3 regions of the Paenibacillus sp. FSL L8-0644 genome follow, and region 3 is predicted to be linked to each of the others. Evidence: riboswitches for the same ligand, from Rfam matches in the RefSeq annotation. Region 3 holds a riboswitch; each other region holds the start of a gene.
What was found. Region 3 has a riboswitch for cobalamin ahead of NSS94_RS24275 (ABC transporter substrate-binding protein). Riboswitches for the same ligand answer to the same signal wherever they lie in the genome.

Region 1 (3,279 bases), 240 kb from region 3:
ACACGGCACGCGCAGCACGATCTGATGATCCGGCGTGTATTCCAGCTCGCCGTCATCACCCGCTACCTCGGCGAGCAGCGCCATCTGGCGAGCGGTGAACTTCTTGTTTCCCACACCCGGGGAAACACCCACCTCAAACAGCGCAGGCTTGCCAAAGCCGCCTGTCGCCATCCCGGCCGCGGCCCCTGCTCCGGCCACCGCCGACGTTCCGGCGGTGCTCTTGGCGGTAGGCGCTTGCCCGCTCCAGCGAGCGTTGGCTTCGCCAGGCAGCTTGCCGCCGACAGCGAGGCGGCTTAGCGCCTCTGCCGCCAGCGATGCCGGGGCCGTGCCGGTTTGCACAGCAGTTGTTGCCTGCACGGCAGCCATCGCTTGCGGGCGTGCCTGCGTCGCAACCGCAGCGCCGCTCGCGGAGGGTCCAGCGGGCGTAGTCGGGGCTGCTCCTGCCTGCGGTGTACCCTCTTGCGCTCCCAGCGACCACGGCTCCGCTTCCGTGCGGAGACGCTGATGCGGCTTGAGCGCCTGCTCGGTCGCATCCAACGTGTATTTGCGCTGATATCCGCGCGGAGTCACGATCAAACCGTCATACACCGTCGTCGAGGAATTGCCGATGATTACAGTCGTCAGCATCCCGATGTCATGGTTCAGCATATCTTCCAGCGTCGTTACAATAACTTGCTGACGCTCACGATAAGCACTTTTCACCAACCCGACCGGAGTTTGCGGATCGCGGTAACGCAGCAAAATGGACTGCGTCTCCACAATCTGGCGCGTACGCCGACCACTGCGCGGGTTGTATAATGCAATCACAAAATCAGCTGAAGCCGCAGCTTCTACACGCTTCACAATCGTTTCCCACGGGGTCAGATGATCACTCAGACTGATCGTGCAAGCATCATGCATAACCGGCGCCCCCAGCAACGAAGCACAGGACTGAATTGCCGAGATCCCCGGTACGACTTCTACCTCAACCCCGTCCTCGCGTCGCCAGCCTTTTTGCATCAGCACTTCGTACACCAGCCCTGCCATGCCATAGACTCCTGCATCTCCACTGGAAATGACGGCTACCTTCTTGCCCATCTCTGCTTGGCGAACCGCCTCCTGCGCACGGCTCACTTCCTCTGTCATCCCTGTACGTACAATCTCCTGTCCGTTCAACAACGGACGGATCAAATCAACATAGGTATTGTAGCCGATAATGACCTCACTTTCGGCCAGCGCATCCAGCGCCCGTTTTGTGATATGTTCCATATCTCCTGGTCCAAATCCAATCACCAACAATTTTCCTAATGGGCTCATCGGGCTCCTCCTATTCATCCTTTTCAGGGCAGCTATGCTATCTATTCCAATGATTTTTGGACATCCTGTAACTCAAAAAAGCCCCATCCTACCCGGATGGGGCTTCTATGTACGTATCTCTCATCAGACGAACAAACAGCGTAAGAAGACACGATTTGTCTTCCTCCAGCCTGCCGTTGTTTTCCATCTGTCTGTTTACGCTTCAAACGCTGCTGCACGTTCATATCCACGCAAACCTCTAGCCAACATGGAAAAAGCAACGTGTGCCTGATTTCCTGATTTCGTACACCCATCCTCTCCGCGAAGGTTAACGGTGCATACAGATCAAGGTAGGTCTCCTGGCTTGGCATCAACAGATTCTTTCGTCTTCCCCGTTTTTCACGAGTGACCATTAAAAAAAATCCTCTTCCTTACAGTGGCGGGACCGCTCGGGATTTGCACCCGATTCCCTGTTACCCTTTGCTCAACCGCAAAGGCACCTTGTCTGTCCGCTATTTGATTATGGGTCTTATCATAACCTTGCCTCAATCAGTTGTGCAAGCACGAAAAACGCTTTATTTCAAGTTCTCTGCTTTATTTTTTAACATATGTAGCAATTCGTCCGGGTCCGCAGAGATACTTAATAACGCTGGGTGCTCAGCCCCGGTAAACCCTTCTTGCACGCTATGACGCACCATTTCTACTAACGGGTCAAAATATCCATTCACATTCAGCAGCCCAATGGGCTTGCGATGAATGCCAATTTGCGCCCAGCACAATACCTCGAACAGCTCCTCGAAGGTTCCCAAGCCACCCGGAAGGGCGATAAACGCATCGGCCATCTCGCTCATTGCCGCTTTACGCTCATGCATGCTTGCTACCTCAATAAATTCGGTAACTCCCCGATGAATGATCTCTGCATCAAATAATAGGGTGGGCATAATACCAGTGACCTGACCGTTACCCGCCAGCATTCCATCCGCCACCTCTCCCATTAGCCCCCTGCTAGAGCCGCCATAGATCAGACGGATATGATGGCGAGCCATGGCTTCTCCCAGTTTGCCTGCTGCCTCAACATATACCGATAAATGTCCAGGTCTGGACCCGGCAAATACGCAAATAGAATTCATTAACGTCTCAGCTCCTGTCCTAAGTAGCATCGAAACTTATTCATTATATTAGATAAACATTTTCGCTATAACAAAAATCTTTGTCGATGCATGTCCAACAAAAAAAGATAAAGACCTCGGAGGCCCTTATCTTTATTTTACTCTGTATCCCGAAATATAAGTTCATTTTTTTAGCATACTGCATTTATAATTTTGATCTCATTTCAATGACCATTCACGATCTTCAGACCACAGCCATGCACCGAATCGTTATGTTCAAAATATTTGCCCAGCTCCACCATCATCGCGCCCATGCGCTCTTCGGTTGGAAACACGACTCGATCAATCCCTTCTTCCACAATGGACTGTGCAGTCACCTTCCCTACGGATACAGCAATCACATCCTCACGAAAAGCTTCCAGTAAATCCTCGATTCGATTTTGCTCTCTGGCATATTGGGCCAAAAATCGAATTTGCGGACCACTCGTGAATGTAACGGCATCAACATTACGATGGATAACATCCTCCAGTAACGCCTGCAATTTTGCTTCCTCAGGTGGGATATGCTTATAAGGAAGTACCTGGCGGGTCACTGCCCCCTGCTCGTCCAGCCATTTTACCAACCGTGGGGCTGGATCGCCATGCAGTTGCAACAGCACTTCCTTCCCCTTCAGATCGTATGGGGCGAAAGCTCCTGTCAATCCGATCAAACTTCCGTCCTCGTCTCGTACTGCTGGCGTAAAGCCACGCTTTTTGAGTCCATTGACCGTCTTGTAGCCCCGCGCTGCAATGTTGGAGGATTGCAGCAACTCTATAATCTGCTCAGCCACGCCCATATCCTCTGCCATATCGAACAGGGCATCCAGCCCCATGCCTGTCGTGAAGATGTACCAGT
Region 2 (3,279 bases), 210 kb from region 3:
CTGCCGAAGGTCTGTCGGGCAAGTTCACCTTGCTGGATCAACGTGATTTCGGGATTATTCCTGAGGTAAATGATCGAGAATATTACACGAATTCTTTTCATATTCCCGTGTATTACACGCTCCCGGCTGCTCGCAAAATCAGCTTGGAAGCTCCGTTCCATAACCTATGCAACGCTGGTGCGATATCATACATTGAGCTGGACGGTAATGCGCGGAATAACCCGGATGCGTTTCTTAAAATTGTTCAGTACGCGCTACATCAGAACATCGGCTACTTCTCCATCAACCACCCGGTGGATCGTTGTACAGAATGCGGTTATGAAGGGATTATCGGGACAAGCTGCCCCCAATGTGGCACAGATGAGGAGCACACACACTTTCAGCGCTTACGTCGGGTAACCGGATATCTGACAGGGGATTATACCGTTCGCTTTAATGCTGCAAAACAAGCAGAAGTTCGAGATCGGGTGAAACATAAGTGAATTTGTGTGGCTACATTCCGGAATCTCTGAACGAAGGATACGGCCTGCGCACCGTCGTGTTCATTAGCGGTTGCCGTCATGCCTGTCCCGGATGCTTTAATCCAGCGTCGTGGAGCTTCCATGCAGGTGAGCCATTCACCCCCCAACGACAACAGGAGGTCATTCGTGACATCATGGATAATCCGTTGTTGGACGGACTGACTCTCTGCGGGGGAGACCCGTTTTTCTCAGCAGCAGAATGCTCGCAATTTGTGCGCGACTTCCGTGCGGCCTGTCCCGACCGAACCGTGTGGGCTTACACTGGCTTTGTCTATGAAGATCTACTCACAGATCAGGAGCGACAGGAGCTAGCACTTTTGTGCGATGTGATTGTGGATGGTCGCTTTGTAGAACAGCAAAAGGACCTGACCCTTCCCTTCCGAGGCAGCCGCAACCAGCGTCTGGTAGATGTAAAAGCCAGCATTCAGGCAGGTTACACCGTTTCATTGGCTTAAAGCGAAGCTTACTCGGCATATGCTATATCTAATCTAGGACAAGTCTCCATCATGGATGAGGCTTGTCTTTTTTGGCATATCCCTAACAGATTCCATTGCAGTTTCTATTGCGCATCCTGCAAGTTTCACTTATGATGGTGAACAAGTATACGAGTGCATAATTATTCGTCATACCTTAACCGCATAGCTTGGAGATAGGTGTCTGTTCTATTCAGATCAGGCTTAAAAGGGAAGCCGGTGCAAATCCGGCACGGTCCCGCCACTGTAAACGGGGAACTTTCAGCTGTTCATACAACCACTGGTCCACAGACCGGGAAGGGATGCTGAGAGTCATGATCCGTAAGTCAGGAGACCTGCCTATTTTAACAACATCGCAAGTACCTACGGAAGATAGGGAGGTGTTAAGAGCAGTCGCCGTATTTTTGATTTTTTAATCACGGAGGCATTCTTTCCCCTACTTATTTTTAACTCTAGGGGGAAGAATGCCTTTTTTGGTACGTAAAAATAAAACAGCCACCCACTAGGAGGAAAAGTACATGTCCGTCATTGAATGGCCTGAATTATCCGGCTTAATTAGCAGTAATCTGGGATATCCGCGTATCGGCGAAAACCGGGAATGGAAGAAAGCACTGGAACGCTTCTGGAACGGCAGTATTAGCGAAAGCGAACTGCAAACGGAGATGAAAAGATTACGGTTGGAGCATCTGAGCAAGCAGCGTGACAAGGGGATTGATCGCATTCCTGTCGGAGACTTCTCCTATTATGATCACATGCTGGATACATCTGTGATGTTTGGTCTAGTACCCGAACGGTTCAACCATCGTCCTGCAGGTCCGATTCCTCTGTCCGTGTATTTCGGGATCGCTCGTGGTCAAAAGGGAGCAACCGCCAGTGAAATGACCAAATGGATGAATACCAATTATCACTACATCGTTCCTGAATTGGCAAACGCAGTCCCGGTGTTCACTGAAAATAAACCTTTACAGGCTTATCGTGAAGCAAAACAAGAGCTAGGCATTGATGGGAAACCGGTCCTCATCGGCCCCTATTCATTCGTTACCCTTTCCAAAGGCTATGATCGCAAGGAGCTTGCTTCTATTATAAGAACCTTCCTGCCTTTATACACCCGTGTCCTGTCTGAACTAGCAGCAGAAGGTGTTCAGTGGGTCCAAATCGATGAACCTGTCCTGACCACCTCATTCCCAGTAGAGGATCTGGACATTATTCAGGAAGTCTATGAAGCTTTGGCCCAAGCTGCGCCCTCTTTAAATATAATGCTGCAAACTTACTTTGGCAGCCTGGACCATTATGAGCGTCTGTCCGCACTTCCGGTACAGGGACTGGGTCTTGATTTTGTGTATGATGATGGCGAAAATCTCCAGCATATATTGCAGCATGGTTTCCCTAAAGGAAAAACGCTGGGCGCTGGGGTCATTGACGGGCGCAATATATGGCGCAGCGACCTTAACGCTGTGGCTACCCTGCTGGGTCAGTTAGCAGAACAGACCACTGCCGAGCAGCTTATCGTACAGCCATCATGCAGTCTGCTGCATGTGCCAGTCAGTCTGGAAGCAGAGCACAAGCTGGATCGAGAACTGGTGCAAGCGCTGGCCTTTGCCGATGAAAAGCTTGAGGAAATCGCCGTCCTGACGGCTGCACTTGGCAAACACGATCCATCCGCACTCACCAAGCTTGGACAAAGTGCGGATGCGGTAGCCCGTTTCAACAGCTCAGCGGCACGTGTACAGACAGCTGCCGATCTGGCTGACTTGCTGGCAAAGGAGCCTCTAACACGCAGCGTTCCTTTCGCCGAGCGTCGTGAGATTCAGCAAAATAAGCTGAAGTTGCCTCCACTGCCTACGACGACCATTGGTAGCTTCCCGCAAACCGCCGAGATCCGCAAGGCCCGCCTGCACTATCGCAAAGGACAATGGTCTGCCGAGCAATACCGGACGTTCATCCAACAGCAAATCAAGGAATGGATTGATATTCAGGAGGACATTGGCATTGACGTGCTTGTACACGGGGAATTTGAGCGGACCGATATGGTTGAATTTTTTGGCGAAAAGCTGAATGGCTTTGCTTTTACACAAAACGGATGGGTGCAGTCCTACGGCTCCCGCTGTGTCAAACCGCCGATTATATACGGAGACGTCTCCTTCGATCAGCCCATGACTGTGGAAGAAACGGCATTCGCTCAATCGTTAACTTCCAAGCCTGTTAAGGGAATGCTTACAGGCCCTGTGACCATTTTGAACTGGTCTTTTGAACGCAATGATATTCCGCGTAGCCAAGTTGCTTTA
Region 3 (3,279 bases):
ATGTAACCTTCACCATCATAAATTACTTTTAAACCAGGCTGAGGTTCAGGGTTGTCAATATGATATACCGGCAGTGATTTGGCTTCTTCTTTGATTTCCTTAATTAGTGCCTCTTCTTTTTGTAGCTCAATTTGTTGTTCAGCAGTAAGTGGAGCAACAGCAGCTAGAGATTTTTGTGGTTCAGGTACAGGAGTTCCTTTTTCCAATACAACCATGTTATTGTTCTCGTCATATTGGATGATTGTACCCGCCAACATTTGGTCAGGGATTTTTTCCCCTTTCTCAGCATGAGAGATTGCTGGACTGACGACTCCCCAAGAAATGAGTAGCGTTACAGCTAGAAAAGCTTGTGGTAGATACTTTACTTTCATACAAAGCGCCTCCTCGAAAAATTTGTAAATCCATAGATAGCATAAATGAGCTCACATACTATATCAACCTTTTAATGGAATATATGAATATATTTATCTATATTTTTATAAGCAAGAGTTCATTATCCTGACATATACGACATTTAATGACAGTTTTATAACAGCAGATTTGATAGTCCAGTAGGAGTAAGAAGCTAAAGGAGTTCTCCAAATGAACATTAGGAGCTTATTAATCTACTAGAACAATTTGCTAGAGTGATGGGTGATATCATGGTATAATTTACCTTATGGATTTTGAATAGTGGTGGATGTTTTCGGACCACGGTGTAGCTTCCTGAAAGGGGGTGAAGCCGATGGTCAACCTTGTGTCGTGCTACGATGTGTTGCGTTGGATGGTTACGTTACTAAGCCTGGTGTTTAGTATTCGTAAACTTTATCGCTGGCTACGTCGGAAATTTCGGAACAAGCGAAAACCCACCGCGTAATTAGGTTGGCCCCTAACGGTGGGTTTCGTTTGCATTAACCATTAGTTATGCAGCGCGCCGTGGGTGATCCACAGCCTTTCAAGTCCTAAGAGTCTTTGCCGTTGGCGCGGCGAAGACTCTTTTTAGTATACGGACACGGTGGTTTACTCTATACCTAATTTTAACACTTCAATTGCGTACACGCAATTGGAGGTTAGGTCTTGTTTCTACCTTATCGTTCAAATTTAAATTATTGTGCAGCCTTTATTGACAAGCCTGTGACAACAAAATAAGATCGTAATGAAAAGAAATAAAGGAAGAAAACAGGTGTGAGCCGGACAACTCTATGTATGGGGTTTCGTAGAGACGATGTACATAGTTGTTGAGCATGTTCACTTAAAAGGGAAGTTCGGTTGATTCCGACACGGGCCCGCCACTGTATACAGGCATCAGCAGGATACTGCTGGAGCTTTCAGAACAGCCACTGGAATTGTGAAGAACCGGGAAGGCCTGAAAGATACGCCTGGAGTCAGGAGACCTGCCTGTTTTGACATCACTGTCAGACCCACGGGATTGCTGGGGAGGTGGTTAGGCGTGCTGCATACGGAATGTCTGAAACCGATCCCTTCTATATTATTAGAGTTGGCTTCGAGGTGAGTTTTGGCATTTTATATTGAAGGCATTTCTGACTGCTAATCAAGTGGTCCGGAATGCTTTTTTTGGCGTTTTACGTTAGGTTTATATGTTTTTACAAGATAGAGGGGGACTCATGAAATGATTAGCAATCGTAGTAGGCGTTCATGGTTCGTATGTACAGGGGTGATGCTGCTGCTAGCAGTTATGGCTCTTTCGGGATGTGCCAGCAATAAGACGGCGGATAGCTCCGGCAAGGGGGAGAACGCGTCAGCACAACAAACAGCGACAGATAAAAAGCTAGTAATGGCGTATACGTGGAAACCGTCAGGCGTTGACCCGCACGGAGATAATAGCTGGGATGTAATGCGATCCGGTGCAGGCGAGACGCTGGTACGTTTGAATGAAAAGCTGGAACCTATGGCTTGGTTGGCAAAGGAGTGGAAGCAGGACAGCCCTACAGTTTGGACGTTCAGCTTGCAGGATAAAGTCACTTTTCATAATGGAAAAAGTATGGATGCAGCAAGTGTAAAAGCGTCTTTGTTACGCTCTATTGAGAAAAGCCATCTGGCGAAGGATTTACTGAATGTGAAGTCCATTGATGTAAGCGGCCCGCTGGCCTTGAAGATCACGACAAACCAGCCGAATGCGGCGTTGGTGTCTAATCTAGCTGATCCATCGACGATTGTACTGGATGTGGCATCGATGAAAGATGAACAGAGTCACCCAGCGATGACAGGCGCCTTTAAAGTCAAAGCGTTCAACAAGGACCAATCGTTGGTCGTAGAGCGTTATGACGGATACTGGGGCGAGAAGGCACGATTGGCTGAAGCGACGATGAAGTTCATTACGGACGGGAATTCGCGCCTGATGGCACTGCAATCCGGTGAGGTGGACGTAGCGACGGATATTCCGGTTGATAACGCAGAGGTACTGAAAAAGAACGGCAAGCTGCAAGTGCTGTCAGCTCCGTCCTTGCGCACCCATATGATCGTGTACAATATGGAATCGCCAGTATTCAAGGATGTGGCGAACCGTAAGGTGGTGGACAGCCTGATTCCACGCGCATCGATTGTGAGCGCCGTCATGAGGGACTTCGGTACGGAGGCAAGCAGCCCGTTCCCGAGCATTCTTCCCTTCGGTAAAGTTGAGCGTAAAGCGCTGGACGGAACGGCAGAGCAACTTTTGACGAAGGATGGCTGGCAGAAGGACGCCCAAGGGACATGGACTAAGCAAGGCAAGCCGTTCGAGGTTACGCTGCTGACTTTCCCTCAGCGTCCGGAGCTCTCTGTTATGGCTGAGGTCATCCAAAGCCAATTGCTGAAAGAGGGAATCCAGGTCAAGATTCGCAAGGTGGAAAATATCGACGAGGCGTTGACCAAAAACGATTGGGATTTTGCTATGTACAGTATGCTTACTGCTCATACAGGAGAGCCGCAATATTTTATGGACATGTTTTATTCTTTGAAAAGCGAAGCCAATGTAAGCCGTTATAGTTCCAAACCGCTAGAGAGTATTCTGAACAGCCTGAAGCTGGCGAAGGATACAGCGCAGCGTAATGCCATGACACTACAAGCGCTGGATATCATCAATACGGATTTGCCACAGTCGTTCATTGTGCATCCTGATAATGTGTTTGGCGTGAAAAAAGGGGTGGAGGGTTTTACACCCCATCCGATCGAGTATTACTACATTACGACGCAATCCGATATTGCGGAATAACGAGCTGCGTATCCTATGATTCGTTTTATACTGGAACGTGTGGCGCAGCTGCTTATCATTGTATTCGTGGTATCCACGCTGACTTTTGT

Region 1: linked by a shared signal. The riboswitch ahead of cobJ (precorrin-3B C(17)-methyltransferase) and the one ahead of NSS94_RS24275 (ABC transporter substrate-binding protein) in region 3 are both predicted to bind cobalamin.
Region 2: linked by a shared signal. The riboswitch ahead of metE (5-methyltetrahydropteroyltriglutamate--homocysteine S-methyltransferase) and the one ahead of NSS94_RS24275 (ABC transporter substrate-binding protein) in region 3 are both predicted to bind cobalamin.

What each region holds. Positions count from the first base shown of each region.
Region 1 covers NZ_JBBOYN010000001.1:5,123,498-5,126,776, forward strand. Annotated here, with positions in the region: gene cobJ (precorrin-3B C(17)-methyltransferase) at 1-1,296, opposite strand, end outside; cobalamin riboswitch at 1,608-1,793, opposite strand; gene NSS94_RS23200 (LOG family protein) at 1,851-2,405, opposite strand; gene NSS94_RS23205 (uroporphyrinogen-III synthase) at 2,609-3,279, opposite strand, start outside.
Region 2 covers NZ_JBBOYN010000001.1:5,152,061-5,155,339, forward strand. Annotated here, with positions in the region: gene NSS94_RS23325 (anaerobic ribonucleoside triphosphate reductase) at 1-482, shown strand, start outside; gene nrdG (anaerobic ribonucleoside-triphosphate reductase activating protein) at 479-976, shown strand; cobalamin riboswitch at 1,156-1,351, shown strand; gene metE (5-methyltetrahydropteroyltriglutamate--homocysteine S-methyltransferase) at 1,513-3,279, shown strand, end outside.
Region 3 covers NZ_JBBOYN010000001.1:5,360,146-5,363,424, reverse strand. Annotated here, with positions in the region: gene NSS94_RS24280 (hypothetical protein) at 1-371, opposite strand, end outside; cobalamin riboswitch at 1,198-1,395, shown strand; gene NSS94_RS24275 (ABC transporter substrate-binding protein) at 1,610-3,190, shown strand; gene nikB (nickel ABC transporter permease) at 3,206-3,279, shown strand, end outside.